4 regions of the Streptomyces sp. NPDC088923 genome follow, and region 1 is predicted to be linked to each of the others. Evidence: riboswitches for the same ligand, from Rfam matches in the RefSeq annotation. Region 1 holds a riboswitch; each other region holds the start of a gene.

What was found. A riboswitch is a leader RNA that binds a small molecule or an ion and turns the genes downstream of it on or off. The one in region 1 is predicted to bind thiamine pyrophosphate.
Region 2: it holds a riboswitch for thiamine pyrophosphate, as region 1 does, so the genes downstream of both, ACIP4O_RS15095 (thiamine ABC transporter substrate binding subunit) here and thiO (glycine oxidase ThiO) in region 1, are expected to answer to the same signal.
Region 3: it holds a riboswitch for thiamine pyrophosphate, as region 1 does, so the genes downstream of both, ACIP4O_RS23085 (purine-cytosine permease family protein) here and thiO (glycine oxidase ThiO) in region 1, are expected to answer to the same signal.
Region 4: it holds a riboswitch for thiamine pyrophosphate, as region 1 does, so the genes downstream of both, thiC (phosphomethylpyrimidine synthase ThiC) here and thiO (glycine oxidase ThiO) in region 1, are expected to answer to the same signal.

What each region holds. Positions count from the first base shown of each region.
Region 1 is NZ_JBIVIO010000001.1:2,130,500-2,138,040, reverse strand. Features, by position in the region: gene metF (methylenetetrahydrofolate reductase [NAD(P)H]) at 1-416, opposite strand, end outside; gene thiE (thiamine phosphate synthase) at 474-1,178, opposite strand; gene ACIP4O_RS09655 (Rv2175c family DNA-binding protein) at 1,257-1,622, opposite strand; gene ACIP4O_RS09650 (NAD(P)/FAD-dependent oxidoreductase) at 1,704-2,921, opposite strand; TPP riboswitch at 3,222-3,332, shown strand; gene thiO (glycine oxidase ThiO) at 3,349-4,479, shown strand; gene thiS (sulfur carrier protein ThiS) at 4,476-4,688, shown strand; gene ACIP4O_RS09635 (thiazole synthase) at 4,696-5,490, shown strand; gene ACIP4O_RS09630 (hypothetical protein) at 5,544-5,954, opposite strand; gene pknB (Stk1 family PASTA domain-containing Ser/Thr kinase) at 6,093-7,541, shown strand, end outside.
Region 2 is NZ_JBIVIO010000002.1:876,558-884,098, forward strand. Features, by position in the region: gene rpsB (30S ribosomal protein S2) at 1-290, shown strand, start outside; gene tsf (translation elongation factor Ts) at 451-1,290, shown strand; gene pyrH (UMP kinase) at 1,479-2,252, shown strand; gene frr (ribosome recycling factor) at 2,438-2,995, shown strand; gene ACIP4O_RS15085 (phosphatidate cytidylyltransferase) at 2,995-4,140, shown strand; gene rlmN (23S rRNA (adenine(2503)-C(2))-methyltransferase RlmN) at 4,403-5,512, shown strand; TPP riboswitch at 5,800-5,925, shown strand; gene ACIP4O_RS15095 (thiamine ABC transporter substrate binding subunit) at 6,002-7,090, shown strand; gene ACIP4O_RS15100 (ABC transporter permease) at 7,201-7,541, shown strand, end outside.
Region 3 is NZ_JBIVIO010000006.1:181,723-189,263, forward strand. Features, by position in the region: gene ACIP4O_RS23060 (TetR/AcrR family transcriptional regulator) at 1-211, opposite strand, end outside; gene ACIP4O_RS23065 (hypothetical protein) at 335-637, opposite strand; gene ACIP4O_RS23070 (DEAD/DEAH box helicase) at 832-1,143, shown strand; gene ACIP4O_RS23075 (M4 family metallopeptidase) at 1,744-3,783, shown strand; gene ACIP4O_RS23080 (glutamate--cysteine ligase) at 3,918-5,057, opposite strand; TPP riboswitch at 5,260-5,352, shown strand; gene ACIP4O_RS23085 (purine-cytosine permease family protein) at 5,344-6,786, shown strand; gene thiM (hydroxyethylthiazole kinase) at 6,807-7,541, shown strand, end outside.
Region 4 is NZ_JBIVIO010000001.1:124,049-131,589, reverse strand. Features, by position in the region: gene ACIP4O_RS00705 (metallophosphoesterase family protein) at 318-1,466, shown strand; gene ACIP4O_RS00700 (hypothetical protein) at 1,927-2,838, shown strand; gene ACIP4O_RS00695 (hypothetical protein) at 3,018-3,458, opposite strand; gene thiC (phosphomethylpyrimidine synthase ThiC) at 3,597-5,399, opposite strand; TPP riboswitch at 5,392-5,540, opposite strand; gene ACIP4O_RS00685 (YibE/F family protein) at 5,612-7,114, shown strand; gene ACIP4O_RS00680 (SsgA family sporulation/cell division regulator) at 7,223-7,541, opposite strand, start outside.

The DNA of each region.
Region 1 (7,541 bases):
GTCAGCCCGTCCGCGCGCGCCACCCAGTCGCCGAGCGGGTCCCCGGGCGGGTCGCCGCGCACGGCGAGGATGTTCCGGACGCCGCCGTCCGCGTACTGCCCGATCATGTGGCGCAGCTCGGCGACCGAGTGCTCGACGGCGGTGAGGTGGGCGACGGGGACGAGCGTGGTGTTCTCGGCGATCGCCTGCGTGGCGCGCACCGTGCCGGTGCGGGTGCTGCCGCCGGCGCCGTACGTCACCGAGACGAAGCTCGGCGCGACGGCCTCGACGCGGCGCAGCGCGTTCCACAGGTTGCGCTCGCCCTTCGGGGTCTTCGGCGCCCAGAACTCGAAGGAGTAGGAGCGTTTGCCGCTCGCGAGCACCTCCGCCACGGTCGGGTGCTCGGAGGTCCAGGTGGATGCGGTGCCGGAGGCCATAGGGGCAGGGTAGCCAGAAGCCGCCGGTCAGCGAGGCGAAGCGGAGTGTTATGCCCGTTACGCGGTCTTCTTGTCCACGCCTTGGACGGAGGGCGTCTCCAGGGGCAGCGCGCGCACCCGGCGGGCGAGGTCGCGGGCCGCGTCCTCCGGGTCGTCGGCCTCGGTCAGTGCCCGGACGACGACGACGCGGCGCGCCCCGGCGTCGAGGACCTCGTCCAGGCGGGCCGCGTCGATGCCCCCGATCGCGAACCACGGGCGGGTGGTGCCGAGGGCGGCGGCGTAGCGCACGAGGGGCAGGCCGGGGGCGGGACGGCCGGGCTTGGTGGGGGTCGGCCAGCAGGGGCCGGTGCAGAAGTAGTCGACGCCGTCCCGCACGGCCGCCGCCGCGGCCTCCGCCTCGCTGTGGGTCGAGCGGCCGACGAGCACGTCGGGGCCGATCAGGGCGCGCGCGGCGGGGACGGGGAGGTCGCCCTGCCCGAGGTGGAGCACGTCGGCGCGGGCGGCGTGGGCGATGTCGGCGCGGTCGTTCACGGCGAGGAGTTTGCCGTGGCGGCGGCAGGCGTCGGCGAAGACCTGGAGGAGTTCGAGCTCCTCGGCCGCCTCCAGGCCCTTGTCCCGCAGCTGGACGATGTCGACCCCGCCGGAGAGGACGGCGTCGAGGAAGCCGGGCAGGTCGTTCTGGCGCTTGCGGGCGTCCGTGCAGAGGTAGAGACGGGCGTCGGCGAGCGCGGTGCGCGGATCGCGCGGTGTTCGGTTCGGCATGCCCCACCCCTGTTCGTACGACATGAGGATCATGCCACTCGTGCAGGGGCGGGGGTCACCGTGGTCCCGCGGTCCGGCTCAGAAGGCGAGGGCCTGGGCGCGGCGCTTCACCTCCGTGCCCCGGTTCTCGCTCATCGCCTGGGCGGGGGTGCCGGGCAGCGTCGGGTCGGGAGTGAACATCCACTGGATGATCTCCACGTCGTCGAAGCCGTCGTCGCGCAGCAGGGTCAGCAGCCCGGACAGGCCGCGCACGGTGCGGTTGCCGTCGAGGAAGGCGGCGGGCACGTAGAGGGCGTTGTTCTCGCCGCGGCGGACGGCGACGAGCTGGCCCTCCTTCACCAACTGGCGCACCCGGGTCACCTCGACGTCGAACCGTTCGGCGATGTCGGGGAGGCTGAGCCACTCGGGGACGAGCGCTTCGGTCTTGGCATCAATCTGGGTCACGGGACAAGCGTGCCATCCCGGGCGGCCGGGCGGTAGCGGGAGGGTCCCCGCGGGCGACGGGGCGGGGGCCCGGGCCACCGGTCAGCGCACGGCCGTCTTCAGGGGCCGTGCCGCGTCCGCGAGGAGTACGGGGTCGAGCGTCGCGCCCGAGGCGATGAGTTTGCGCCCCTGGGCGAGGTCGCGGGGGCGGCCGACGGCGAGCACGGCGGCGAGCCGCCCGTCCTCCTCCAGCCAGCACACGGTCCAGGCGGCCCCGTCCGGGTCGCCGCGCCACACGAGGCGGCTCGCGCCCGCGTGGTCGCCCGCGTACTGCACGAAGCGCCCGAACTGCTCGGACCAGAAGTAGGGCACCGGGTCGTACGGCTCGGCGCGCTCGCCCGTGAGGACGCCGGCGAGCGTGTGGGGGCCCTGGAGGGCGTTGTCCCAGTGGTGCACGGTCAGGCGCCGCCCGTACCGCCGCGAGGGGAAGGAGGCGCAGTCGCCGACCGCGTGGACGTCGGGCAGCGAGGTGCGCAGCCAGGCGTCGGTACGGACCGAGCCGTCCGGGGCGAGGTCGATGCCGGAGCCTTCGAGCCAGCCGGTGACGGGGCGGGCGCCGATGCCGACGAGGACGGCGTCGGCGGGCACGCGCTCGCCGCCCGCCAGGACGACGGCGTCGTCCTCGACGGCGGCGACGCGGGCGTCGGTGCGCAGCCGGGCGCCCGCCTCGGCGTACCACTTCGCCATCGGCGCGGCGACCTCGGCGGGCAGCGCGCCGCTGAGCGGGTGGCCGGCGGCCTCCAGGACGGTGACGGCGCAGCCCGCCTCGCGCGCGGCCGTCGTGAACTCGGCGCCGATCCAGCCCGCGCCGACGACGGCGACCTCGGCGCGGCGCGCGAGGACCGCGCGCAGGGCGCGGACGTCGTCGAGGGTGTGCAGGAGGTGGACGTGGGGGTGCTGGGCGGTGCCGGGGAGCCGTACGGGCGCGGTGCCGGTCGCGAGCACGAGGTGGTCGTAGCCGAGCGGGCCCTCGCTCGTGTCGATCTCGTGCGCGGCGGCGCGCAGCCCGGTGGCGCGCACCCCGAGCCGCAGCTCGGTCCCGAGCGCGGCGAAGTCGACGTCGAAGGCGGAGGTCTCGGCGCTGCCGAGGAGCACGGACTTGGAGAGCGGAGGACGGTCGTACGGGGCGTGCGGCTCCTCGCCGAGCAGCACGACGTCCCCCTCGTACCCCTCCTCGCGCAGCGCCACGACGGTCCGCACCCCCGCCATCCCGGCGCCGACGACAACGACCCGCCCCTGCTGCTCCCGGTCTCCGCTCACGCCCGCAACTCTAGGCCGCCCACCCCCGCCCCCGAGCCCGCTCCCCCACGAGATCCCGCCCACACCAGGCGCTTCCGGGCCGCCCGGGACCAAAGGCCGGGGCCAGGCCGGACCAAAGGCCGGGGCCAGGCCGGACCAAAGGCCGGGGCCACTCGGGCCGAGGTCGTCGGGCGCCCGGCGCAGGCGAGGGGGACCACGGCCGGAGGGATCCGGGCAGGACCGGCCGGGTCCGGCGCACCGCCCGGCGCGGGAAGCGGGGACCGGGGCGCCCGTTCCGCCCCGCCACCCCCTAAGCTGTGCCGCGCACACCGCGGGAGTCCGGGCGGACCGGGCTGAGAGGGGGGCTGCGGCCTCCGACCGTATGAACCTGATCCGGGTCATTCCGGCGAAGGGAGGGGGCTTGGTGGCCAGTGGTGGGGATGTCCTCGTGGTCGGGGGCGGGATCGTCGGGCTCGTGACCGCGTGGCGGGCCGCGCTCGGCGGGGCGCGGGTGACGGTGGTCGATCCGGAGCCGGGGGGCGGGGCGGCGCAGGTCGCCGCCGGGATGCTCGCGGCCGTCACCGAACCGCACTACGGCGAGGAGGCGTTGCTCGCGCTCGGGCTCGCCTCGGCGCGGCGGTGGCCGGAGTTCGCGGCCGAACTGGGCGAGGCGAGCGGGCGGGACCTCGGGTACCGCGCCTGCGGGACGCTCGCCGTCGCGCTGGACGCCGACGACCGCGCCGAACTGCGCGAACTGCACGCGCTGCACACGCGGCGCGGGCTCGACTCGCAGTGGCTGACGGGCCGGGAGTGCCGCCGCCTGGAGCCGATGCTCGCGCCGGGGATACGGGGCGGGCTGCGTGTCGAGGGCGACCACCAGGTCGATCCGCGCCGGGTCGCGGGGGCACTGCTCGTCGCGTGCGCCCGGGCCGGGGTGGGGTTCCGGCGGGCGAGGGCGGCGCGGCTCGTGGTGGAGGGGGACCGGGCGCGCGGCGTCGTGCTCGCGGACGGCGCGCGCGTGGACGCGGCCCGCACGGTGCTCGCGGCCGGGTGCTTCAGCACGGACCTGGCGGGGTTGCCGCCCGAGGTCGTCGTCCCCGTACGGCCGGTGAAGGGCCAGGTCCTGCGGTTGCGGATGGACGGCGCGTACGCGGAGTTCCTGCGCCGCACGGTGCGCGCCGTCGTACGGGGCGGGAGCCTCTACCTCGTGCCGCGTGAGAACGGCGAACTCGTGGTGGGCGCGACGAGCGAGGAGCGGGGCAGGGACACGACGGTCACGGCGGGCGGCGTCTACGCCCTGCTGCGCGACGCGCACGAACTGCTCCCCGGCATCACCGAACTCGCGCTCACCGAGACCCGTGCCGGGCTGCGCCCCGCCTCGCCCGACAACGCGCCGCTCCTCGGCCCCACGGCGCTCCCCGGACTGCACCTCGCGACGGGTCACGGCCGCAACGGGGTGCTCCTCGCCCCCGAGACGGGCGCCGTCATGGCGCATGCCCTGGCCCATGACGCGCTGCCGGAAGCCGCGCGCCCCTTCACCCCCCAGCGATTCACGAGAAGCCCGGAGCCCGTGCTGTGAACCTCGACCTGACCGTGAGAGTCAACGGCGCCGAGCACGCCGTCCCCGCGGGCACGACGCTCGACGTGCTCGTCACCGGGCTGAGCCGGGCCCGTACGGGGGTCGCCGCCGCCGTCAACGAGACGGTCGTCCCGCGTGGCGACTGGCCCGCGACCGTGCTCGCCGCGGGGGACCGCGTCGAGATCCTGACCGCTGTCCAGGGAGGCTGAGGCGCTCATGGCCGACGATCCTTTCGTGCTGGCGGGGACGACGTACTCCTCGCGGCTGATCATGGGCACCGGCGGCGCGCCCAGTCTCGACGTCCTGGAGCGCGCGCTGACCGCCTCGGGCACGGAGCTGACGACGGTCGCGATGCGCCGTCTGGACCCGGGCACGCAGGGTTCGGTGCTCTCGGTGCTCGACCGGCTCGGCATCCGGGTGCTGCCGAACACGGCGGGCTGTCACACGGCGGGCGAGGCGGTGCTCACGGCGCGGCTCGCGCGCGAGGCGCTCGGCACGGACCTCGTGAAGCTGGAGGTCGTCGCGGACGAGCGCACCCTGCTGCCCGATCCGGTGGAGCTGCTCGACGCGGCCGAGGTCCTCGTCGACGACGGGTTCACCGTGCTCCCGTACACGAACGACGACCCGGTGCTCGCGCGGAAGCTGGAGGACGTGGGCTGCGCGGCCGTCATGCCGCTCGGCTCGCCGATCGGTTCCGGGCTCGGCATCCGCAATCCGCACAACTTCCAGCTCATCACGGAGCGGGCGCGCGTCCCCGTGATCCTCGACGCGGGCGCGGGGACGGCCTCGGACGTGGCGCTCGCGATGGAGCTGGGCTGCGCGGCGGTGATGCTCGCCTCGGCGGTGACGCGGGCGCGCGAGCCGGAGCTGATGGCGCGCGCGATGCGGCACGCGACGGAGGCGGGCCGTCTGGCCCACCGCGCGGGCCGCATCCCGCGCCGCCACTTCGCCGAGGCCTCGTCCCCGGTGGAGGACCGCGCCGAGCTGGACCCGGAGCGCCCGGCGTTCTGAGGGACGGGGACGGGGCGGCGGTACGCGGACGGCGGCCCCGTCCCCGTACCGCCTCACCCCCCGCTCCGCACACCCGTCAGGTGGTCCCGGAACTCCTGGAAGGCGTGCCAGCCCGAGGTGTCGCCGGGGCCGGTGAGCATTCCGCCCGCCGTGTCCCAGGCGCGCGCCCCCAGCGCCTCGGCGATGCGCAGGACGACGGGGAGCACGTCGTCCCCGCCGCCGCGCACGTGGAGCATGACCGCGTCGACCGGCTCCGCGTCGCCGATGTTCAGCTCCATGGACCAGCCGGGCCCCTCCAGCTCACCCCAGGCAGGGTCGGAGAAGTCCGCCTCGGGCACCGCCGCGGCGAGCGCGGCGAGCACGTCGGCGCGCGGCCCGAGGGGAAGTTCCGCGGGGCCCTCCGGCAGGTCCTCCACCCGGGCGCGGCCCTCGGGCAGCCGCAGCACCAGCACGTCCCAGCTCATGTCCAGATCCTTCCGTCCGGCCACGTGGGGGGAGGCGGGCGAGCGCGCCCGGTGACCGCCTTCACAGTGCCAGCCGCCACTGACACCGCGTGACACCGCCGCCCCGGAGGGCCGCGCGCGGCCCCGTAGACTCGCCGCGTGGACACAAGGCCGGCCGATCAGAACGCCTCGCTCCTCGGGAAGGTCCTCGACGGGCGGTACCGGGTGGACGCGCTCATCGCGGCCGGGGGCATGTCGACCGTGCATCGCGCGGTCGATCTGCGCCTGGACCGGGTGGTCGCGCTCAAGGTCATGCACCCGGAACTCGCCACGGACGCGGTGTTCGTCGAGCGGTTCATCCGCGAGGCGAAGTCGGTGGCGCGGCTCGACCACCCGAACGTGGTGAGCGTCTTCGACCAGAACGCGGACGGCGCCTTCGTGTACCTGGCGATGGAGTACGTGCCCGGCTGCACGCTCCGCGACGTGCTGCGCGAGCGCGGGGCGCTGAGCCCGCGGGCCGCGCTCGACATCCTGGAGCCGGTCCTCGCCGGGCTCGGCGCGGCGCACCGCGCGGGTCTCGTGCACCGCGACATGAAGCCGGAGAACGTCCTGATAGGGGACGACGGCCGGGTCAAGGTCGCGGACTTCGGTCTCGTACGGGGCGTGGGCACCGACTCGCGCTCGACGGGCGCCGTCCTCGGCACCGTCTCCTACCTCGCCCCCGAGCAGATCAGCGACGAGGCGGTCGACGAGCGCGCCGACGTGTACGCCTGCGGCATCGTCCTCTTCGAGATGCTGACCGGCGGCAAGCCGCACCTCGGCGACTCCCCCGCGCAGGTCCTCTACCAGCACCTGAACACCGACGTGCCCGCCCCCTCCGGCTTCTTCCCCGCCCTCGACCCGGCCTTCGACACGCTCGTGGCCGCCGCCGCGGCACGCGAGCCGGCGGCGCGTCCGCGCGACGCGGTGGCCCTCCTCGCGGCGGTACGGCACGCGACGGCGCACCTCGACGGGGCGGCGCTCGACGCGGAGCCCCCGGCGGCGCGCGCGGGCGGGCATGACAACGCCGAGGACCGTACGAGCGTCCTGCCGCGCGCGCTGACACTGCCCCGCCCGGGGGCCGCCGGGGACGTGTCGCGCACGAGCGTGCTGCCCACGCCCACGCCCGCACCCGCCCCCGCGCGCACCGGGCGGCCCCGCCGCAGGCTGTGGTCGGCGCTCGTCGTCGCCGTCGTCGTGCTGTGCGGGGGCGCGGGCGTCTGGTACGTCAACGCGGGGCAGTTCACCGAGGTCCCGCGCGTGCTCGCGAAGAGCGAGAAGGAGGCGAAGGGGCGTCTCGACAAGGCGGGGCTGCGGGTCAAGGACGTCAAGGGCCGCTACAGCGCCACCGAGCCGCGCGGCACCGTGCTCGGCACAGACCCGGCGCCGGGCGCCCGTATCCGCGACCACGGCGAGGTCGCCCTCACCGTCTCGCTCGGCCCGCGCACGGTCGACGTGCCCCGGCTCACCGGCAAGACCCTCACCGAGGCGCGCGCGGCGCTGCGCGGGCGTGGGCTCGACCCGGGCCTGGTCACCGAGCGCTTCGACCAGGACGTCAGCCAGGGCGCC
Region 2 (7,541 bases), on a different contig from region 1:
GCTCCGTCACCCTGCTCACCCGCGTGATCGCCGACGCCGTCGCCGAGGGCCTCATCGCCCGCTCCGGTGCCGCCACCGGCGACTCCAAGCCGGGCGAGAAGGCCGCCGGTGAGCCGCTGGCCGAGTGGGAGCGCGACCTGCTCGACGGCGAGAAGAAGGACGAGGCCCCCGCCGAGGCCGAGGTCCAGACCTCCGCCGAGACCGAGAAGGTCGCCGACGCCGAGGCCGTCGAGGTTCCGGCCGCCGAGGCCCCGGCCGAGACCGTCGAGGCGTCGGCCGAGCAGGCCTGACCTTCCGGGGTTGGTGACGGCGGGGGCCACGCGGCCCCCGCCGTCCACCCGTAGAATCCCGCGGTCCGAGGGTGCCCACGCCGCTCGCCCTCCGGTGGCGGCGATAGGGCCGCGCCGTACGGACCGCGCCCTCCAGACTTCGAGAAAGACTCACAGGATCATGGCTGCGAACTACACCGCTGCCGACGTCAAGAAGCTCCGCGAGCTGACCGGCGCCGGCATGATGGACTGCAAGAAGGCGCTGGACGAGGCCGAGGGCGACGTCGACAAGGCCGTCGAGCTCCTCCGCGTCAAGGGCCAGAAGGGCGTCGCCAAGCGCGAGGGCCGCTCCGCCGAGAACGGCGCCGTCGTCTCCCTCCTCGCCGACGACCACACCTCCGGCGTCCTCGTCGAGCTGAAGTGCGAGACCGACTTCGTCGCCAAGGGCGAGAAGTTCCAGGCCGTCGCCAACACGCTCGCCGAGCACATCGCGAAGTCGTCCCCCGCCGACCTGGAGGCGCTGCTCGCCTCCGAGATCGAGGCCGGCAAGACCGTCCAGGCGTACGTGGACGAGGCCAACGCCAACCTCGGCGAGAAGATCGTCCTCGACCGCTTCGCGCAGTTCTCCGGCGGCTACGTCGCGGCGTACATGCACCGCACGATGCCCGACCTGCCGCCGCAGATCGGTGTCCTCGTCGAGCTCGACAAGGAGAACGCCGAGGTCGCCAAGGACGTCGCGCAGCACATCGCCGCCTTCAGCCCGAAGTACCTCTCGCGCGAGGACGTCCCGGCCGAGGTCGTCGAGTCCGAGCGTCGCGTCGCCGAGGAGACCTCGCGCAACGAGGGCAAGCCCGAGGCCGCGCTCCCCAAGATCGTCGAGGGTCGCGTCAACGGCTTCTTCAAGGAGGTCACCCTCCTCGACCAGCCGTTCGCCAAGGACAACAAGAAGTCCGTCAAGAAGGTCCTGGACGAGGCCGGTGTCACCCTGAAGCGCTTCGTGCGCATCAAGGTCGGCATCTGAGTCCGCACCACGACCGGCTCGGCGTCCCGCCCGGCATGCGCCGGAGGGGACGCGGAGCTTCTTGTCCCGTACCCCACAGGGCGCGGGACGAGGCGCTGATCTGACGAGGAGGCCATTGCCGTGCACGGGGTGCCCACGACGCCCGCCGGCAATGGCCTTCTTGCTATGTGCATCACGAGGAGAACCCCATGACGACGGCCGAAGCCGATAAAACCACCGATTCCAGCGTGCACGGCAAGGGCGCCGGCCGCTTCTTGCTGAAGCTGTCCGGTGAGGCGTTCGCCGGTGGTGGCGGGCTCGGGGTCGACCCCGACGTGGTGCACACCATCGCGCGCGAGATCGCCGCCGTCGTACGCGACGGCGCCCAGATCGCCGTCGTCATCGGCGGGGGCAACTTCTTCCGCGGCGCCGAGCTCCAGCAGCGCGGCATGGACCGCGCGCGCTCCGACTACATGGGCATGCTCGGCACCGTCATGAACTGCCTCGCTCTCCAGGACTTCCTGGAGAAGGAGGGCATCGACTCCCGCGTCCAGACGGCGATCACGATGGGGCAGGTGGCCGAGCCGTACATCCCGCTGCGCGCCGTGCGGCACCTGGAGAAGGGACGCGTCGTCATCTTCGGCGCCGGCATGGGAATGCCGTACTTCTCCACCGACACCACCGCCGCGCAGCGCGCCCTGGAGATCCACGCCGAAGCCCTCCTCATGGGCAAGAACGGCGTGGACGGCGTCTACGACTCGGACCCGAAGACCAACGCCGACGCCGTCAAGTTCGACGCCCTCGGCTACGGCGAGGTCATCACGCGCGACCTCAAGGTCGCCGACATGACCGCCATCACCCTCTGCCGCGACAACAAGCTCCCGATCCTCGTCTTCGAGCTGCTGACCGCGGGCAATATCGCCCGGGCGGTCAAGGGTGAGAAGATCGGCACGCTCGTGAGCGACCAGGGCACTCGGGCCTGACCGCCGCGTGCTCCGGCCGCCCTCGCGGGCGAGCACGGAGCGCCGTCGCCGAGTGACGGGATGGACAAAGCCCCGTCGCTCGGACACCGTGCAGTACGGAAGCGACGCAGCCGGACCTGTGCGCCTCTCGCCCCCGCGGCGGGACGAACCTCATCAGGCCAACTCAAGACACGCAGGAGCAAGTGGTGATCGAAGAGATCCTCCTCGAAGCAGAGGAGAAGATGGAGAAGGCCGTGGTGGTCGCCAAGGAGGACTTGGCCGCCATTCGTACCGGTCGCGCGCACCCCGCGATGTTCAACAAGATCGTCGCGGACTACTACGGGGCGATGACGCCGATCAACCAGCTCGCCTCGTTCTCGGTGCCCGAGCCCCGTATGGCCGTCGTGACCCCGTTCGACAAGAGCGCGCTGCGCAACATCGAGCAGGCCATCCGCGACTCGGACCTCGGCGTCAACCCGAGCAACGACGGACATATCATCCGGGTGGTCTTCCCCGAGCTGACCGAGGAACGCCGCAAGGAGTTCATCAAGGTCGCACGGACCAAGGGCGAGGACGCGCGCGTCTCGATCCGCGCCGTGCGCCGCAAGGCCAAGGACGCCCTCGACAAGCTGGTCAAGGACAAGGAGACCGGCGAGGACGAGGTGCGCCGCGCGGAGAAGGAGCTCGACGACACCACCGCGAAGTACGTCGCGCAGGTGGACGAGCTGCTCAAGCACAAGGAATCCGAGCTGCTTGAGGTCTGATGAACGACTCCTCCTGGGACGCGCCGCCCCGTACCGGATACGGCGAGCCGTGGCCCACCTCCGGACAGGGGGCTGCCTCGGCGGGTCCCGTGTACGAAGCGCATGACGTCCAAGAGACTCGGCCCATGCCCATCGTGCCCGACGTACCCGCGAACGGCGGCGACCAGGACGACGACCGGGGGGCCGCTCGGCTGAGTGGTCCCCTGTTCCGCGACGAGGTGCCGCGGGAGCCCGGCCGACCCGAGCCCGTACCCCCCGTCTCCCCGGCCGCGCAGTCGTCCCCGACGCCTGTGCAGCCGTCCTCCGCACCGAGCCCCGGCAGGCAGAAGAAGAGCGCCGGCCGGAACCTGGGGGCGGCCATAGGGGTCGGTCTCGGTCTCGGGGTCGTTGTCGTCGCGTCGTTGTTCATCGTCAAGGCCGTCTTCGTCGGCGTCATAGCGCTCGCCGTCGTCGTCGGCCTGTGGGAACTGACCTCCCGCCTCGCCGAGCGCAAGCAGATCAAGGCGCCGCTGATCCCGCTCGCCGCGGGCGGCGTCGCGATGGTCGTCGCGGGCTACGTGCGGGGCGCCGAGGGCGCGTGGGTGGCGATGGCGCTGACGGCGCTCGTCGTGCTCGTGTGGCGGATGTTCCAGCCGCCGGAGGGCTACCTGCGGGACGTCACGGCGGGCGTGTTCGCGACGTTCTACGTGCCGTTCCTCGCGACGTTCGTCGCGCTGCTGCTCACCGCGGACGACGGGCCGCGGCGCGTGCTGCTCTTCCTCGTGCTCACTGTCGTCAGCGACACCGGGGCCTACGCGGTGGGCTGGCGCTTCGGCACGCACAAGCTCGCGCCCCGCATCAGCCCGGGCAAGACGCGCGAAGGTCTCCTGGGCGCGGTGAGCTTCGCGATGGTCGCCGGGGCGCTGCTGATGCAGTTCATGATCGACGACGGGCAGTGGTGGCAGGGGCTGCTCCTCGGCCTGGCCGTCGCTGCCAGCGCCACCCTGGGCGACCTCGGTGAGTCCATGATCAAGCGGGACCTGGGGATCAAGGACATGGGGACGTTGCTTCCCGGCCACGGCGGCATCATGGACCGGCTCGACTCGCTGCTGCCCACGGCGCCCGTCGTGTGGCTACTGCTCGTCCTGTTCGTCGGCTCGGGCTGAGCTCCGGGTGGCTCGGGCCGAGGTCTGGCTCGGGCTCGGACCGGTGTCCGTCCTTCGGCTCGGGGAGTGGTCCGGGCGCGCGTTACGCTGAAAGGGTCCGCCGTGACGTACGGCGGACCCTTTCGTGTACGGGCTCACGCCGCGTCGCGCCCAGCGGGGCGACGTCGCGCGCCCCGTACGCCGCCCCCGAGGCGCCCACCCGGCGCGTCGTCGCGTCCCCAGGGGCGCGCGGCGCCGCACCGTATCTGAGGAGTACTGGCCCATGCCGCCCGCACCGGGAGAACTCACCTTCGTCGCGCCGCGCGGTGCCAAGAAGCCCCCTCGTCACCTCGCCGACCTCAGCCCCGCCGAGCGCAAGGAGGCCGTCGCCGCCATCGGCGAGAAGCCCTTCCGCGCCAAGCAGCTCTCGCAGCACTACTTCGCGCGCTACGCGCAAGACCCGGCGCAGTGGACCGACATCCCCGCCGCGGCGCGGGGGCGGCTCCAGGAGCAACTGCTGCCCGAGCTGATGTCGGTCGTGCGGCATATCTCGTGCGACGACGACACGACGCGCAAGACGCTGTGGCGCCTCTTCGACGGCACGCTCGTCGAATCGGTACTTATGCGCTACCCGGACCGCGTCACCATGTGCATCTCCTCCCAGGCGGGCTGCGGGATGAACTGCCCGTTCTGCGCGACAGGGCAGGCCGGGCTCGACCGCAATCTCTCGACGGCCGAGATCGTGCACCAGATCGTCGAGGGCATGCGCGCGCTGCGTGACGGGGAGATTCCCGGCGGGCCGGCGAGGCTCTCCAACATCGTCTTCATGGGGATGGGGGAGCCGCTCGCCAACTACAACCGCGTCGTGGGCGCGATCCGCAGGCTCACCGACCCGGAGCCTGACGGGCTCGGGCTCTCGCAGCGCGGCATCACCGTATCCACGGTGGGCCTGGTGCCCGCGATCCATCGTTTCGCGGACGAGGGGTTCAAGTGCAGGCTCGCGGTCTCTTTGCACGCTCCGGACGACGAACTGCGGGACACGCTGGTGCCGGTCAACACGCGGTGGAAGGTCCGTGAGGTCCTGGACGCCGCGTGGGAGTACGCGGAGAAGTCGGGGCGGCGCGTGTCGATCGAGTACGCGCTCATCCGCGACATCAACGACCAGGCGTGGCGGGGCGACCTTCTGGGCCGGCTCCTGAAGAACAAGCGCGTGCACGTCAACCTGATTCCGCTCAATCCGACGCCCGGGTCGAAGTGGACCGCGTCGCGGCCGGAGGACGAGCGCGCCTTCGTGGACGCGATCGCGGCGCACGGTGTGCCGGTGACGGTGCGCGACACGCGGGGACAGGAGATCGACGGGGCGTGCGGGCAGCTGGCGGCGGCGGAACGCTGAGCACCGCGCGACGGGGTGTGGGCGCTCCGGCGGTGGCGTGGTGCCGCGGTGGTGAGGTGCGGCGTGGCGGTGGAGCGCGCGGCGTGTGGAGGACGCGGCGCGGCGGTGGAGCGCGCGGCGTGTGCAGGGCGCGGCGTGGGCAGCGTGGGCTGTGCAGGGACGCGTCGCGCGTAGGGGACGCCGCGTGCACGGCGCGGGCCCGCGCGCGACGTAGCGATAGGGTGTGCGAGCACCATCGCTCGCGGCGTGTCCGGGAGCGCGACATCTTCATACTCCGTACGACGTACACATTCCGACAGGGGAGCGCCGCAGCGCTGAGAGTGCGACATCACACCGGCAGTCGGTGTATAGGTCGCAGACCCTCTGAACCTCGCCCGGGTCATTCCGGGTAGGGAGTTCGGTCACCACTCGTGCTGTTGTGCCCTGCCCGCGGCCCCGTCGGCCGCGGGCAGGGCCGCGTCTTCTCCTGGCCAACCCCAGGAGGAATCCATGACCACCCGACGCAGGACCGTCGCCGCCATCATCGCCGCGGGTCTGGCTGCTACAAGCCTCGCCGCCTGTGGCGACGACTCGGGGTCCGATACCGGCTCGTCGAGCGGCAAGACGGTCACCCTCGTCAGCCACGACTCCTTCGCTGCCTCCAAGAGCGTGCTGAAAAAGTTCGAGCAGAAAACCGGGTACCGCCTCAAGGTCCTCAAGAGCGGCGACGCGGGCCAAGCGGTGAACCAGGCCGTCCTCACCAAGGGACACCCCCAGGGCGACGTCTTCTTCGGCGTCGACAACACGCTGCTGTCCCGCGCCCTGGAGCAAGGCGTCTTCCAGCCGTACGAGGCAAAGGGGCTCTCCGCCGTCCCCGCCGATATCCAGCTCGACGGCAAGCGGCACCGCGTCACCCCCGTCGACACGGGCGATATATGCGTCAACTATGACAAGAAGTACTTCAAGGACGAGAAGCTCGACCCGCCGCAGAGCCTCGACGACCTCGCCGACCCTGCCTACAAGAACCTGCTCGTCACGGAGAACACGGCGACATCCTCGCCGGGGCTCGGCTTCCTCCTCGGCAGCGTCGCGCAGTACGGGGAGCAGGGCTGGAAGTCGTACTGGAAGAAACTTCGCGACAACGGGGTCAAGGTCGTCGACAGCTGGGAGCAGGCGTACAACGAGGAGTTCTCGGGCTCCTCGGGGGGCCGCAAGGCCGGCGGCGACCGGCCGCTCGTCGTCTCGTACGCCTCCAGCCCGCCCGTCGAGGTCCTCTACGCGGACCCGCGCCCCAAGGACGCACCCACGGGCGTCGCGACCGGGACGTGCTTCCGGCAGACGGAGTTCGCGGGTCTGCTCGATGGTGCGCCCAACCCGGAGGGCGGCAAGGCGCTCCTCGATTTCCTCCTGAGCGACACCTTCCAGCGGGACATGCCGCTCCAGATGTTCGTCAATCCGGTCGTCAAGGGGACGCCGCTGCCGGATGTGTTCACGCGGTACGGAGCGGACGCCGACGGAGCGCGGACCGTCGCGCCGCAGAAGATCGCCGAGCACCGTGAGGACTGGATCAACGCCTGGACCTCACTGGTCGTCAAGTGAGGCCCCGCGGGACGTCGCGAGAGGCGTCGCACGAGGGACCCGTACGCGGCGTACGTCGCGGGGACACGTCGCGACGTCCCGCGCGACGTCGCCTCGCCGCGGCACGTCCCGTGACGCGACGTCGCGTCACCGTGCTGCTCCTCGTCGCGGGGCCCACCCTCTTCTTCGGCCTGTTCTTCGGCTATCCCGTCGCGGCGATCGTGGGTCGTGGGCTGCACACCTCGGCGGGGTGGCAGCTCGGCGCCGTCGCCGATGTCCTGGGGCGACGCGACATACGCGACGTGCTCTGGTTCACCACGTGGCAGGCACTGGCGTCCACGGCGCTCACCCTCCTCCTCGCCCTGCCCGGGGCGTACGTCTTCGCGCGCTTCGCTTTTCCCGGGAAAGGCGTGCTGCGCGCCGTCGTCACAGTGCCGTTCGTTCTGCCCACAGTCGTGGTCGGCAGTGCATT
Region 3 (7,541 bases), on a different contig from region 1:
GGACGAACGCGTCGTCATGGCTGGCGAAGTAGTTGAAGAAGGTACGAGGCGAGACGCCCGCGGCCTCGCTGATCGCCTCTACCGTGACGTTCTCGGCCCCGTGCTCCGCGGCGAGCCGGATGGCGGCCTCGGCGAGGGCGGCGCGGGTCGCGCGCTTCTTCCGCTGCCGGAGCCCGCCGACGGGCGCGTGGTCGTTCGTCACGTCCTGCATATTAGGCAAAAATGCAGTATCTGCAAAACCTCGCGACGCGCAGGCGGCGGCCCGGCGCGGACAGCGTCTCCGCGCGCCGGGCACAGCCGCTCCAGGGCGCGGCGGCGGTGCCGCTGGAGAACGTCACAGCGGCGCCGCCCCGTTCCCTGTCGCCCGGCCCGATTCCCGCGTGTCCTCGCTGACCCACTCCAGGAGGATCTCCCCCTCGGCCCCGGTCGGGAGGCGCAGGAGGAGGGCCAGGCCGGCGAGGTCCGCGAGGGCGCGGGAGCCGGCTGCCGCTTCCAGGGTCGCGGTCCAGGGTTCGCCGTGACCCTCGGGGCCGTCGGAGGGTTCCAGGACCGTGAGCGCCACGACCACGTCGATACCGGCCGCACTCACCCCCGTGCCCTCTCCGAGCAGCAGGGCGGGACCTTGGTAGCTGCGCATGCGCGTTCTCCTCTCCGTCTCCAGGCTGCTCCGGGCGGGCCGGGGGCGCATCCCGGCGGGCGCGGGGGCGCGCGACACCGCCTCGCCCCGCTTCGTACCGTTTGACAGATATGACCGCGATGAGACGCTGGACAGCGCGGGCACCGCAGTCGCGCGCCCCGTACGCCGGGGCCCCGCACCACCCAGGAGGCCGCATGTCGAAGCACCACCGCTCCCAGTCCGAGGAGAACAGCCCCCGTCGCGGGATGCCCCGCAGGCCCGACGACGAACGGCTCGCCGCGCGTACGGAGGAGGAGCGGGTGCGGGCCGGGCTCGACCCGTACGACCCCGCCGAGGTGCCGCCGGCGACGGACACCAACCCGCCCGAGCGGGTGACGGAGAGCCGTCAGTACCAGGACGAGAAGACGGAGATCGACCGCGAGGTGCGCAGGGGCGAGGCGCGCCCGGACCAGCTGGAGGCCCGCAAGGAGCGCGACCCGTACCCGCCGACGCACTACGACGACTGAGCGGGACCGCGCGGGAGTACCGGGGGAAACGGCGGCGCGGCGCGGACCAGGGCCTGAGCCCGGTCCGCGCCGCGCCGCCTTCGCGCGCTCCGCGCCGTCTCAGTAGGTGAGTGGACGGGGGGCGACGGCGCGGGCGTACGCGGGTCCGGCGGCGCGCGGGCCGGAGTGCGCCCTCTCGCCCCCGGCAGAATGCTCCTTCGCCGCGGTTTCCGGCCATCCGGGGCTCAAACCTGGTGATCTATGCGCGTCACACGGGGTGGGTCCCGGGAGGAAGGGGAGGGAAAAGGGCGGTCCGGACGATTCAGCGGGCGGCGACATTGCGGGCACATGTCGACGGGGGACGAAGTGGGGCTTTCCCGGCCGGAAGGCAAGCGCCTTCTTTTCCAATTCTTTCCAGGGAACGGGTCCGCATAGCGACCCCGCGCGTCCGGGAGCCGAACGGAATCCGCCAACCTCGTGATGCGCACCTGACAATCGCGGGCCGGGGCTGCCACAGTCTCCCTCGGCCAGCGGTCGGGCACGCTCCTTCACCACCGCCCACCGCGGGCCCTTCGTCACCCCACCGGCCGCCTGCGTGCGGCCCGTTGAAGGAGCCCTTCCTTGAGACGAACCTCCTCCCGTCGCGCCGCGGCCACCGGCGGCGCACTGCTCGCGGTCTCCGCGCTGCTGACCGCCGCGATGCAGACGGGCGTGGCCACGGCCGCGCCCTCCCCCACCGGGAAAGCCGCCTCGGCGGCCAGGCCGGGAGCCCTGCCGGCGAAGCTGTCCCCCGCACAGCGCGCCGAACTCATCGCCAAGGCACAGAAGAAGAGCGCCGCGACCGCCGACGAACTGAGCCTCGGCGCCCAGGAGAAGCTGGTCGTCCGGGATGTGATCAAGGACCAGGACGGCACGCTGCACACGCGCTACGAGCGCACGTACGGCGGACTGCCCGTCCTCGGTGGCGACTTGGTCGTCACCACGAACCCGGCCGGTGAGACCGGCAAGGTCGTGCGGGCCTCGCAGGCGAAGCTCAGCGGCGTGAAGACCACCGCGAAGGTTCCCGCGGCGACCGCGCAGAAGCAGGCGCTCGGCGCGGCGAAGGCGCAGGGGGCCGCGAAGCCGGCGACCGACCAGGCGCCGCGCAAGGTGGTGTGGCTCGCCGAGGGCAAGCCCGTACTCGCCTACGAGACCGTGATCGGCGGGCTCCAGGAGGATGGCACGCCGAGCGAGCTCCACGTCGTGACGGACGCGGCGACGGGCGCGAAGCTGTACGAGTACCAGGGCATCGAGAACGGCACCGCGAACACGCAGTACAGCGGCACCGTGACGATCAACACCACCAAGTCGGGCTCCACGTACAACCTGACGGACTCGACGCGCGGCGGGCACAAGACGTACACGCTCGCGGGCAAGACCTCGGGCACCGGCACGCTCGTCTCCGGTCCCGACGACGTGTGGGGCGACGGGAAGGGCACCACGGCGGAGACGGCGGCGGCCGACGCGGCCTACGGCGCGCAGGAGACCTGGGACTTCTACAAGGACACCTTCGGACGCAGCGGCATCCGCGGTGACGGCGTGGCCGCCTACTCCCGGGTCCACTACGGCAACCAGTACGTCAACGCGTTCTGGGACGACAGCTGCTTCTGCATGACGTACGGGGACGGGGCCGGCAACGCCGCGCCGCTCACCGCCCTCGACGTCGCGGGCCACGAGATGAGCCACGGGGTCACCTCGGAGACCGCGGGCCTCAACTACAGCGGCGAGTCCGGTGGCCTGAACGAGGCGACGAGCGACATCTTCGGCACGGGGGTGGAGTTCTACTCCAACACCGCGACCGACCCCGGTGACTACCTCATCGGCGAGAAGATCGACATCAACGGCGACGGCACGCCGCTGCGCTACATGGACAAGCCCAGCAAGGACGGCGCCTCGGCCGACAACTGGTCGTCCACGCTCGGCAACAAGGACGTGCACTACTCCTCGGGCCCCGCGAACCACTTCTTCTACCTCCTCTCGGAGGGCAGCGGCGCCAAGACCGTCAACGGCGTGAGCTACAACTCGCCGACGTACGACGGCCTTCCGGTCACCGGCATCGGCCGGGACAAGGCGCTCCAGATCTGGTACAAGGCGCTCACCACGCAGTTCACCTCCACCACCAACTACGCGAGTGCCCGTACCGGCACCCTCGCGGCGGCCTCCTCGCTCTACGGGGCGACCTCGGCCGAGTACAAGGCGGTGCAGGACGCCTGGGCGGCGATCAACGTCGGCGCCCGCTCCGGTGGCGGCACGGACCCCGGCAACCCCGGCGGGACGGTGTTCACCTCCAACACCAAGGTCGCGATACCGGACGCCGGTTCGGCGGTCACCTCCTCGATCGCCGTGACGGGCCGCAGCGGCAACGCGCCCTCGAACCTGTCGGTCTCGGTGGACATCACGCACACCTACCGCGGTGACCTCGTGGTCGACCTCGTCGCCCCGAACGGCACGAGCTACCGCCTCAAGAACTCCAGCTCCTCCGACTCGGCCGACAACGTCAAGGCCACCTACACCGTCAACGCCTCCTCGGTCGCCGCGAACGGCACCTGGAAGCTCAAGGTGCAGGACGTCTACTCGGGCGACAAGGGGACCATCAACGGCTGGTCGCTGACCTTCCCGTAAACCCCCTCGCAAGATCTCGGCGGAACTGGACCCCCCGCCGGACGCGGCGCCCCGGCCACCTCAGGTGGCCGGGGCGCGGTCCCGTATCAACTGCCTCTCGCACTAGTGGAGTCCGGAACCGTGCCGGGCCTCCGTCAGCCCACCGCTCCCCACTCCCCCGCGTCCCCCGAGCCCTGAGCCGCCGCGCGCTGCCGGCGGGCCGGCTCGCCCTGGCGGAGGAGGTCCCGGACCACCGCGGTGACCTCCGCCTCGTCCCCGAGGTCCGAGAGCGCCTCGCCCACGTGGGCGAGCAGCGCGGCGACCGCCTCGCCCGCCGGTACGGCCGTACCGCTCTGCGGGTGGACGAGCGAGCCGCCGAGCCCGTACCGCGCCGCCGTCCACAGCGCGGCCGCGACGTCGTGCGCCGGGACGGGCGCGGGAACGCGGCCCGCCGCCCGCTCGCGCAGCGCCGTCACCACGAGCGCGCGCGTGAGCCCGGCCTGCGCGGCGACCTCGCGCACGGTCGGCATGACGTCGGCGACGCGTACCTCCAGCGTCGGGACGTGCGCGGAGGGGCGCGCGAGCCAGTAGGCGTTGCGGGCCCGCTCGGGGAGGACGCCGGTCGCGAAGAGCCTGCGGTGGGTGGCGTCGTAGTCGGCCGCGTCCGCGAAGTACGGCGGGATCTGCGTCGTGGGCCAGCGCGAGAGGACCATCGTGCGCCAGCTCGCGAACCCGGTGTCCACGCCGTGTTCGTACGGGGAGTTCGCCGAGAGGGCGAGGAGCACCGGCAGCCAGGGGCGGACGTGGTCGAGGGCGTGCACCGCGGCCTCGCGGTCGGGGACGCCGACGTGGATGTGGCAGCCGCAGGTCTCGGTGCCCTGGGCGAGGAGCTGGTAGAGCCCGGCGACGTCGCGGTAGTGCGGGGCCGCGGTGGGGGTACGGGGCGGGGCCTGGCGGGCGGCCGTGCCGTGGGCGAGGACGCGGCAGCCGGCCTTCCCGGCCGCCTCGACGAGGCGTTCGCGCGCGGCGGAGACCTCGGCGCGCAGCTCGGGCAGGCCCGCGCACACCGGGCTCGTGGTCTCGATCATGCTGCTGAGCAGTTCGCGTTGCGGGACCGTCACCGCTCCGCCTGGGTGGAGCCGGTGGTGCACGTCGAGTACCCGTTCCGCGGCGTCGACCGGGAGCAGGGTCTCGGCGTCGACCAGCAGGAACTCCTCCTCGACGCCGAGAGTGGGGGGCGCGCTGGGGGCCGGGGGTAAGCCCGCGCCCCCGCTCTGCGTTGGGCTGGCGGGCATGCGGCAGCTCCTTGGGAGTGGAGTGGGACGCGGGGGGCCCGAACGGCGGGCCCCGGGGCCGGGCCCATCCACTTTGCCGCCGGCGGGAAGGACTCAGGAGAGCGCATACGGGGCGCCCCGGCGCACGGAGTCCGTGCTTCCGCGATCCGGGGGCGCGAAGGTCCTTCGCCGCGCGGCGCGACCAGGCGTTACGCTGGCCGCATCACCGGACACGGGGTGCCCACCAGGGGCTGAGATCACACCCGTCGAACCTGAACCAGCTCGTACTGGCGGAGGGATGTCTTCCATGTCATTGCCGCATGCCCCCGGTCGCGCCCCGGAGGGCGCGGCCCTTCAGCAGGCGCGTCCGGCCGCTCGCGTCTTCGGCGGCCGGATGCCCGAGGCGCCCGGCGACCTGCGCGTCGAGGCGCACGGCATCGCGCCCGTGCCCGAGGACCGGCGCTACGGCGGTCCTGGCAGGCTCTTCACGGTGTGGTTCGCGCCGAACCTCACCATGACGGGGGTCTTCACGGGGACCCTCGGCATCGTCCTCGGCCTCGACTTCGCGACCGCGCTCGTCGCGGTCGTCGCGGGCACGCTGCTCGGGGCGGTCCCCGTCGCGTACCTCGGTACGTGGGGCAGCAGGACCGGGGCCGGTCAGCTGCCGCTCTCGCGGCTCGCCTTCGGGCCCGCGGTCGTCCTGCCGGGCATCCTCCAGTGGCTCTCCTCGGTCGCGTGGGACGCGCTCATCGGCCTCTTCGGCGGGGACGCGCTCGCGCGGCTTTTCGGCTGGCCGTTCTGGCTGGGGGTGCTCGTCATGATGGCCGGGCAGGGCCTCGTGGGGGCGCTCGGTTACGAGGCGATCCACCGGCTCCAGAAACTCATGTCCTTCGTCCTCGCGGTGGCCTTCGTGGTCCTGGCGGTGAAGATGCTCGACGGCGTGAGCCCGACGACCAGCGGCAGCGTCCACGGCATGGACCGCTTCGGCGCGATCATGCTGACCAGCACGGTCGCGCTGAGCCTGTCGCTCTCCTGGGCCCCGTACGCGAGCGACTTCAGCCGCTATCTGCCCGCGAAGACCTCGCGCACGCGGATGTTCTGGTACACGCTGCTCGGTGTGAGCCTGTCCTTCGTCGTGGTGCAGACGCTCGGCCTGTGGGGCGCCTCGGTCTTCACCGACCAGACGGCGGGCGGCGTGCAGAAGCTGCTCGGCGGGGGCTGGCTCGGCGGCTTCGGGCTGCTCGCCGTCGCGCTCGCGGCGCTGTGCAGCAACGCGATGAACGACTACAGCGGCTCGCTCGCGCTCCAGACGGTCGGCGTGCGCGTCCCGCGCCCGTTCGCGGCAGCCGGCGCCGCGGCGCTCGGGCTTCCGCTCGTGCTGTGGATGCACGCCGCCGACACGACCGCGCGCTTCCAGAACGTACTGCTCTTCGTGGGCTACTGGATTCCGGGGTTCTTCGCCGTCGTCGTCGTGGACTGGCGCGCGCGGGCCCGGGAGAGGGCGCGTACGGGTACGGCACTCGACCTCGCCGCCGAGAGCGCGCGCCCCGTGCCGTGGTGGCCGGCGCCCCTCGCCTTCCTCGTCGGTTTCGCCGCCGCCGTGCCGTTCATGAACACCTCGCTGTACGCGGGGCCGGTCGCCGACGCGCTGCACGGCGCCGACCTCGCGTACTACGTCGCCTTCCTGGTGGCGCTGCTCGTCTACGCCCCGCTGCGGCTGCGCACCCGGCGCGACCGCGCCTCCGTCTGACCCCCCCCTGGAGCTCCCTCATGTCCCCGCTGGAAACAAGCCGCGCCGCGCTCGCGCGGGTACGCGGCGCCGAGCCGCTCGTGCAGTGCCTGACCAACACCGTCGTCACGAACTTCACCGCGAACGCGTTGCTCGCGCTCGGGGCCTCGCCCGCGATGGTCGACGTCCCCGGGGAGGCGGACGCCTTCGCGCGGGTCGCGGGCGGAGTCCTCGTCAATCTCGGCACGCCGCACGCCGAGCAGCGCGCCGCGATGACGGAGGCGGCGACGGCGGCGCGCGAGGCGGGCACGCCGTGGGTGCTCGACCCGGTCGCGATCGGCGCGCTCCCGGTGCGTACGCCGCTCGCGCACGAGCTGCTCGCGCTCGGCCCCACCGTCGTACGGGGCAACGCCTCCGAGATCCTGGCGCTCGCGGGCGCCGGGGCGGGCGGGCGCGGCGTGGACGCGGCCGAGAAGGTCGAGCAGGCGGCGGAGGCGGCGCGGGAGCTGGCCCGGACGAGCGGCGCGGTCGTCGCGGTCTCGGGACCCGTGGACCTCGTGACGGACGGGGCGCGGACGGTGCGGATCGCGAACGGGGACGTGTTGCTCACGAAGGTGACGGGCGGCGGTTGCGCGCTCGGCGCGGTGATGGCGGCCTTCGCGGCGGTGACGGAGGACGCGCTCGACGCGACGGTGGCGGCGGTGACGACGTACACGGTCGCGGCGGAGCTGGCGGTGGCCGGGGACCGCCCGGGCCCTGGGACCTTCGCGGTCCGC
Region 4 (7,541 bases), 2.0 Mb from region 1:
TGCTCCGGGGGCACGAGAGGTCCCGGGCCGGAGCCTCAGGGGCTCGATGGTGCTACCGGGGCTCCTTCGTCCCCGCCGGTTCCTCCCTCACGGGTACTCCCTACGGGGGACCGGTTCCGCGCCTCGTCACGGCCTTCCCGGGGCCGGAACCGGCGCCGCGCCCCGCCATTTCGGCGCAAAACGCCGGACGGAAGCGGAGTGCGGCGGGATTCACCACCCTGATGCGTCCCACACCCCGCACCGCATTCCTATGATGGGCGCACGACACCGAGGGCCGCTGCGACCGAGCAGTCCGGGCGGTGGGGAGCGGCGCGATCGTGGTGGAGGGGTCAATGACTCAGGGGGCCGGTCAGGGACCCGCGGAACGGACACCGACGGTGCGCGACTTCCGCGTCCCCGCCTACATGCCCCAGCCCGAGGCCTTCGCGGACGGGGCGGAGCCCTATCCGGGCGAGGGCGACAAGTACGCGGACGCGGCACAGGCGTACGCGGAACGCCAGGCCCCCGAGGCGTCCTCGCCGCCCGAGACCGTGCCACCCGCCGGTCCCGAGGCCCCCGTGGACGAGGACTACACCCCCACCGAACGCGATCTGCCCGTCATCGGCTCGCAGCCGGAACCCGCCTCGCAGCCGCACACGAACGGCCCCGGGCCGCTCTACGTCGTCGGCGACGTACACGGATACCTCGACGAGCTCGTCGCCGCCCTCCAGGAGCAGGGCCTCCTCGACGAGGAAGCCCGCTGGGCGGCGGGCAATGCCCGGCTCTGGTTCCTCGGCGACTTCACCGACCGGGGACCCGACGGCATCGGGGTCATCGACCTCGTCATGCGCCTCTCGGCCGAGGCCGCCGCGGCCGGCGGCTACTGCAAGGCCCTCATGGGCAACCACGAGCTGCTCCTCCTCGGCGCCCGCCGCTTCGGCGACACCCCGGTCAGCTCCGGAGCGGGCACCGCCACCTTCCAGGCGGCCTGGCTCCTCAACGGCGGTCAGAAGACGGACATGGACCGCCTCCAGGACGTCCACCTCCAGTGGATGTCCCGGCTCGACGCGATCGTGGAGGAGGACGAGCACCTGCTCGTGCACTCCGACACCACCGCCTATCTCGACTACGGCTCCACGATCGAGGCCGTCAACGACACGATCCACGACGTCCTCACGCGCAACGATCCGGACGAGTGCTGGGATCTCTTCCGCAAGTTCACCAAGCGCTTCGCCTTCCGTGACGAGCGGACAGGGCCCGAGGCGGTACGTGAGCTGCTCGACACCTTCGGCGGCTCCCGCATCGTCCACGGCCACAGCCCCATCCCGTACCTCCTCGGCGACGTCGGCACCGAGGACGGCGAGGAGACCCCGCGCCCGGTGATCGAGGACGCGCACATCTACGCGGACCGGCTGGCCGTCGCGATGGACGGCGGTGTGACCATGGCAGGGACGCTGCTGGTACGTCAGGTGCCCTTCCCGGCCTGACACCAGGCCCGGCCCGGCCCCGCCGGGTACCCCCGCTGCTCCCTGGCGCCGCACCGTCGGGCCCCCGCAGCCCGCACCGTACGGACTCGCCCCGCCCGCACCGTACGGCTGCCGCCACCCCGTACCGCCGCCGTGCGGCCCGTCCCGCACGCCCTCGTACCAACCCCACCCGCCCGCACTCCGTCCCCGCTCCGGCGCACCGACGATCCCCCGCCGCCCCGCGCACAGGCACGCCCACCGCCCGTACGCCCCTCCCTGCCTGCCCGGACAGGCGCGCCACCCGGCGTGCGGGGGGCGCACGTGCCGCCGCGTCCCCCTGTACGACTGGTCAATTTCCGGAAACACCCTGTTACCCTGCGCCGTCCCCGGCCTACCATCGCCTTATCCGTAGCAGGCTCTCCTCCGCTTCCGCCCTCTGCCCGCACCCAGCGGGCGCCTTGGCCCTACGGAGCATCGGGGGATGCACATGAACAGCGCTCCGCACTTGCTGCCCGAGGACCACCCCGAGTTCGAGCGAGTTCTCGACGAGGCCCTGCGCCAGGCCGTACCGCGGCCGGCCGCGCCGGACCCCGACCGGCAGCTCCCCGCCACGCGGCTGAAGGCCCTGGCGCTCGGCTCGGCAGGTCTTATCGCGGCCACCGCCGCGCCCGAGTACCGGCACTACGTCAGAGTGCGCGAGGACCTGCGGATACGCACGGCCGGGGATACCGGCCAAGCCGAGGTGCCGGTGCGGGCGCAAGAGGCCGGAGGGCTCGCCGCGGCGCTCGGCGAGGTGACCGAGGCCTCGGGTGCCGGGGCTGTCGCCGTGGTCGCCGCGCTCACCCCCGTGCTCGCCGGGGTCGCCGCCGTCGTCCTGCTGCTCATCGGCTACCTGCTGCGGCTCGTGGACAGCGAGCACGTCATCGGCGACGCCCTGCTCACCGCCGGCTGGATCTTCGCCGTCCTCGCCGCCGCCGCCATCCTCATCGCCGGGGTCGCCCTGCTTCTCGCCGCCCTGCGCAACGGCGCCACGGCACTCCCCGCCGACCCGCGCCGTCCGCGCACCGCCGAACCCGATCCCGAGACCGAGGCAGTGGACCGGGCCCGCGCCGACTGGCGACGCGCCCTTCTGGAGAAGGGATTCCTGCCCTTCTTCCAAGAGCACGCGGACGTCCAGGAGTACGGCGGGGACGACCGCCCGGGCGGGGAGGACCCCGTGCAGGACGGTCCCGTGCACAGCCGTAGCGGCCCTTCCCGGATGCCGCGCCTCGGTTACCACCGCCCCGGCTTCAGCAGCCCCGAGGCGGACGGCGAGGCGGCCTCCCGTCCTCGCTACTCCAGCCCCGATTTCAGCAGCCCCGACTTCGGCGGTCCGGAACACCGCCCGGATTAAGCGATGTTTCACGTGAAACATCGCAAGCCGTCACCCACGCACGGGCATCCCCCGCCCGCACCCGCACCCGCACCCGCACCCGCACCCGCACCCGCACGCAGGAAAGCCCGATGTTTCACGTGAAACACCGAAGTGGATGTTTCACGTGAAACATCGGGCCCCGAGGGGAATCCCCCGCGCTACAGCTTCCCGCCGGTCAGCCGCGTGAGCGGCCCCACCGCCCGTACCCCGGACTTCCGTCCCGCGAGGAACGAGGCCGTGGCCACCGTCAGCAGCCCGGCGCCCGCGGTTGTCACGGCCACCTTGTGCTCGCGGACCGTGCCCCAAGCCGTGCCCGCCGAGGCGACGGCCTTCTCCGAGACCTCGGAGACCTTGCGCCGCCCGGCGTCCACACCCGTCCTCGCCTTCGCTTCCACACGCTTGCCCGCCGCTCCGGCGGCGCGCGCACGTTCCCGCGCCGTCTCGGCGGCCTGTTCCGTCTTCGCCCCGGCCGCGGAGAGCGCCGCATCGGCCTTCTCCGACGCCGTCGCCGCCACCGGGGCATCTTCGGTCCCGGGCGCGGAGGCCGAAGCGGCCACGGCGTCGCGGGAGTGCTTGGTCTGCGGGTTCTCTCCAGTCATGGCCTGCGGGTTGCCGCTCACCACCGGAGGAAACCCGCGACCGCGCGGCGAAGTGTGCCCAGAACCGGTCCGGGCCCTTCCGGAAGGAGCCCGGAGCCACCCGCCCGGAGCCCTCCGCTCACGCGGCCGACGGCAGCCTCACTCCGCCAGCGGCAGATACACGCGGTTCCCCGTAGCGGCGAACTCCCGCGACTTCTCCATCATCCCGGCCGCGATCTCCTCCTTGCTCAGCTCCGTACCGTCCTCCGCGCCGAAGCGCTCGCTGATGTCCCTGCTGATCCGCATCGAGCAGAACTTGGGCCCGCACATGGAGCAGAAGTGCGCGGTCTTCGCCGGTTCGGCGGGCAAGGTCTCGTCGTGGAAGGACCGCGCCGTCTCCGGATCGAGCGACAGGTTGAACTGGTCCTCCCACCGGAAGTCGAAGCGCGCCTGCGAGAGCGCGTCGTCCCATTCCCGCGCCCCCGGGTGGCCCTTGGCCAGATCGGCGGCGTGAGCGGCGATCTTGTACGTGATGACCCCGGTCTTCACGTCGTCCCTGTCGGGAAGCCCGAGGTGTTCCTTGGGCGTCACGTAGCAGAGCATCGCGGTGCCCCACCACGCGATCATCGCGGCGCCGATGCCGGAGGTGATGTGGTCGTAGCCCGGCGCGACGTCCGTCGTGAGCGGCCCGAGCGTGTAGAACGGCGCTCCGTCGCACAGTTCCTGCTGAAGCTCCACGTTCTCCTTGATCTTGTGCATCGGTACATGCCCGGGGCCCTCGACCATCGTCTGCACGCCGTGCCCGCGGGCCACCGCCGTGAGTTCGCCGAGCGTGCGCAGCTCGGCGAACTGCGCCTCGTCGTTGGCGTCCGCGACGGAGCCGGGCCGCAAGCCGTCCCCGAGCGAGAACGTCACGTCGTACGCCGCGAGGATCTCGCACAGCTCCTCGAAGTGCTCGTACAGGAAGGACTCCTGGTGGTGCGCGAGGCACCACGCCGCCATGATGGAACCGCCGCGCGAGACGATTCCGGTGGTCCGGCGCGCGGTGAGCGGTACGTACGCGAGCCGCACCCCCGCGTGCACGGTCATGTAGTCGACGCCCTGCTCGGCCTGTTCCACGATCGTGTCGCGGTACAGCTCCCAGCTCAGCTCCTCCGCCTTCCCCCCGGTCTTCTCCAGCGCCTGGTAGAGCGGCACGGTGCCAATGGGGACAGGGGAGTTGCGCAGAATCCACTCCCGGGTGGTGTGGATGTCGCGGCCCGTCGAAAGGTCCATGACGGTGTCGGCGCCCCAGCGCGTCGCCCACGTCATCTTCTCCACCTCCTCCTCGATCGAGGAGGTGACCGCCGAGTTGCCGATGTTCGCGTTGATCTTCACGAGGAACCGCTTGCCGATGACCATCGGCTCGCTCTCGGGGTGATTGATGTTCGCGGGAAGTACGGCCCGCCCGGCGGCCAGTTCCTCGCGTACGACCTCGGGGGCGACGCCCTCGCGCAACGCCGCGTACTCCATCTCCGGCGTGATCTCGCCCCGCCGGGCGTACGCGAGCTGCGTCACCGGCGTCGCCGAGCGGGCGCGACGCGGACGGCGCGAGCGCCCGGGGAAGACCGCGTCGAGCCGGCGCGCCCCGCCACGCGGAACGGTGTGCTGCGGGCCGTCGTCCTCCGGCCGTACCCCGCGACCGGGATACGTCTCGGTGTCGCCGCGCGCCGCGATCCACGGCGCGCGCGGCGTGTCGAGCCCGCGCCGTACGTCCGTGGTGACGGACGGATCGGTGTACGGGCCCGAGGTGTCGTACAGCGTCAGCGCGCGGCCGTCGCTCAGGTGCACCCTCCGCACGGGCACCCGCAGCCCCGCCCGTTCGCCCTCGATGTACGCCTTGTGCGCACCGAGGGCGCGAGCGGGTGCGGTGGTGTCGTGCTCCTGTGCGGAGGCAGGAATGTGCGCGTCCGATGTGGTCATGAGACCTACTCCCTACGCCGGCATTACCCGGTAACAGGTTCAGCGGTCGGCGCAGCGTTTCGTCCTCCGGCCGCGTGTGCGGTCGTACGAGGAGATCAGCGCCCTCTCAGCCCGGTGCTCCGAGCTCCCGCGGGGACAAATCGCGTCCCACGCTAGCGCCCGTCCTGGCGTGCTGGCCAGAGGGCCCCCTCGGTTCTTGCGATGATCGGCCAGTGACGACGCCACCTCCCACGCCTCAGGCGCCCCCACCGTCCCCCTCGCCCCCCTCGTCCCCCGAGAGCCGCCCCCCAGGTCACGAGCACGGCCACAGCCACGGTCCGGCGACTCCCGGTTCGCGACGGCTGCGGGTGGTCATCGCGGCTGTCCTGGTCCCCTTCGCCGCAGCAGTCGTCGCCGGACTGGTCCTGCTGTGGCCCGGGGCTCCGGGGGCGCACCAGCGGACGGGTGTCGGCTTCGACCGGCAGACCGTCAGCGGCGTGGTCACCGCTATCGAGCACGTCGGCTGCGACGACGTGGCCGGGGGCGGGGGCTCGGGGCAGGGGAGCGGAGGGGGCGGGGCGCAGGACCCCTCGTCCGGTGGTACGGGCACGACGGCATCCGGCGGTGCGGGCGCGTCGACGCCGTCGAGCGGGGCTGGTGGCGCGGGACCTGGCGCGGCGTCGGGGGAGCACGCGGCGGGCGTCTGCGAGCAGGCGACGGTCGAGGTCACCGAGGGGAAGGACAAGGGGCACCGCTACCCCGAGCTGGTCCGCCCCGACGCCTCGCGACGGCTCCACGCGGGTCAAAAGGTCGTCCTCGCCTACGCGCCCGACGCGCCGCGTGAACTCCAGTACTCCGTCACGGATGTGGGCCGTACCCCGCCGATGGTGCTGCTCGCCGCGGTCTTCGCGCTCGTCGTCGTGGCGGTGGGAAGACTGCGGGGGCTCATGGCCCTCGTGGCGCTCGCCGTGAGCTTCCTGGTGCTGACCTTCTTCATCCTGCCCGCGATCCTGGAGGGGTCGAACCCGCTCGTCGTGGCGGTGGTCGGCGCGAGCGCCATCATGCTGATCGCGCTCTACCTGTGCCACGGCCTCAGCGCGCGCACCTCCGTCGCGGTGCTCGGCACGCTCACCTCGCTCCTGCTCATCGGGGTACTGGGTTCGCTCTTCATCGGCTGGGCGGCGCTCACCGGCAACACCGACGACAACACGGGCCTCATCCACGGGCTCTACCCGCACATCGACATGAGCGGGCTGCTCCTCGCGGGGGTGCTCATCGGCTCGCTCGGTGTGCTCGACGACGTGACGGTCACGCAGACCTCGGCCGTCTGGGAGCTGCACCAGGCCGATCCCGGCATGACGCGGCGCGCGCTGTACCGCGCGGGGCTCAGGATCGGCCGCGACCACATCGCCTCGGTGGTCAACACGCTGGTCCTCGCCTACGCGGGGGCGGCGCTGCCGCTCCTGCTGCTCTTCTCGCTCGCGCGCAGCGACGTGGGCGCGGTCGCGACGAGCGAACTCGTCGGTGAGGAGATCGTGCGGACGCTCGTCGGCTCGATCGGTCTCGTCGCCTCGGTGCCGGTCACGACGGCGCTCGCGACCCTCGTGGTCTCGGCGGACCGTGTTCCGCACCCGTCGTCGTCCGACGCTCAGGGCGTGCCGCCACGCCCTGAGGTGCCCGGCCCCGTATCCGCGGGGCGGCTGCTCGGGGGCGGCGGACGCCGCAGGAAACGCTGAGGGGCGGCGGCGCGGCACGCACGAGGGGCGGGCGGCCCGCACAGGCACGAGAGACGGGCAGGCGGCGACAGGCACGAGAGGCGGGCGCCGCTGAGCCTGGAGGCTGGCTCAGCCCGCGCTCGGCTCCTCGGCCAGGATGCGGTGCAGGGCGTCGTCGAGGTGGCTCTCGAAGTCGGCACAGGCACGCTCCTCGCCCAGCGGGACGAGGCGGTCGGTCCGGTCGAGGAAGGCGACGATGGGCGCCATCCCCACCCGGAAGAGCGCCTGATCGGTGCCGACCTGGAGCCTGATGTGCAGTTCTCCGGGGCCCTCCCCGTCGAGCAGGGGCTCCGGCTCGACGGGCGAGACCCGTACATCCCCGTCGCCGCAAGCCTCGTCGATCCCGTCCGCGAGCAGTTCGCGCCCGAACGTCCACGAGACCGGGGCA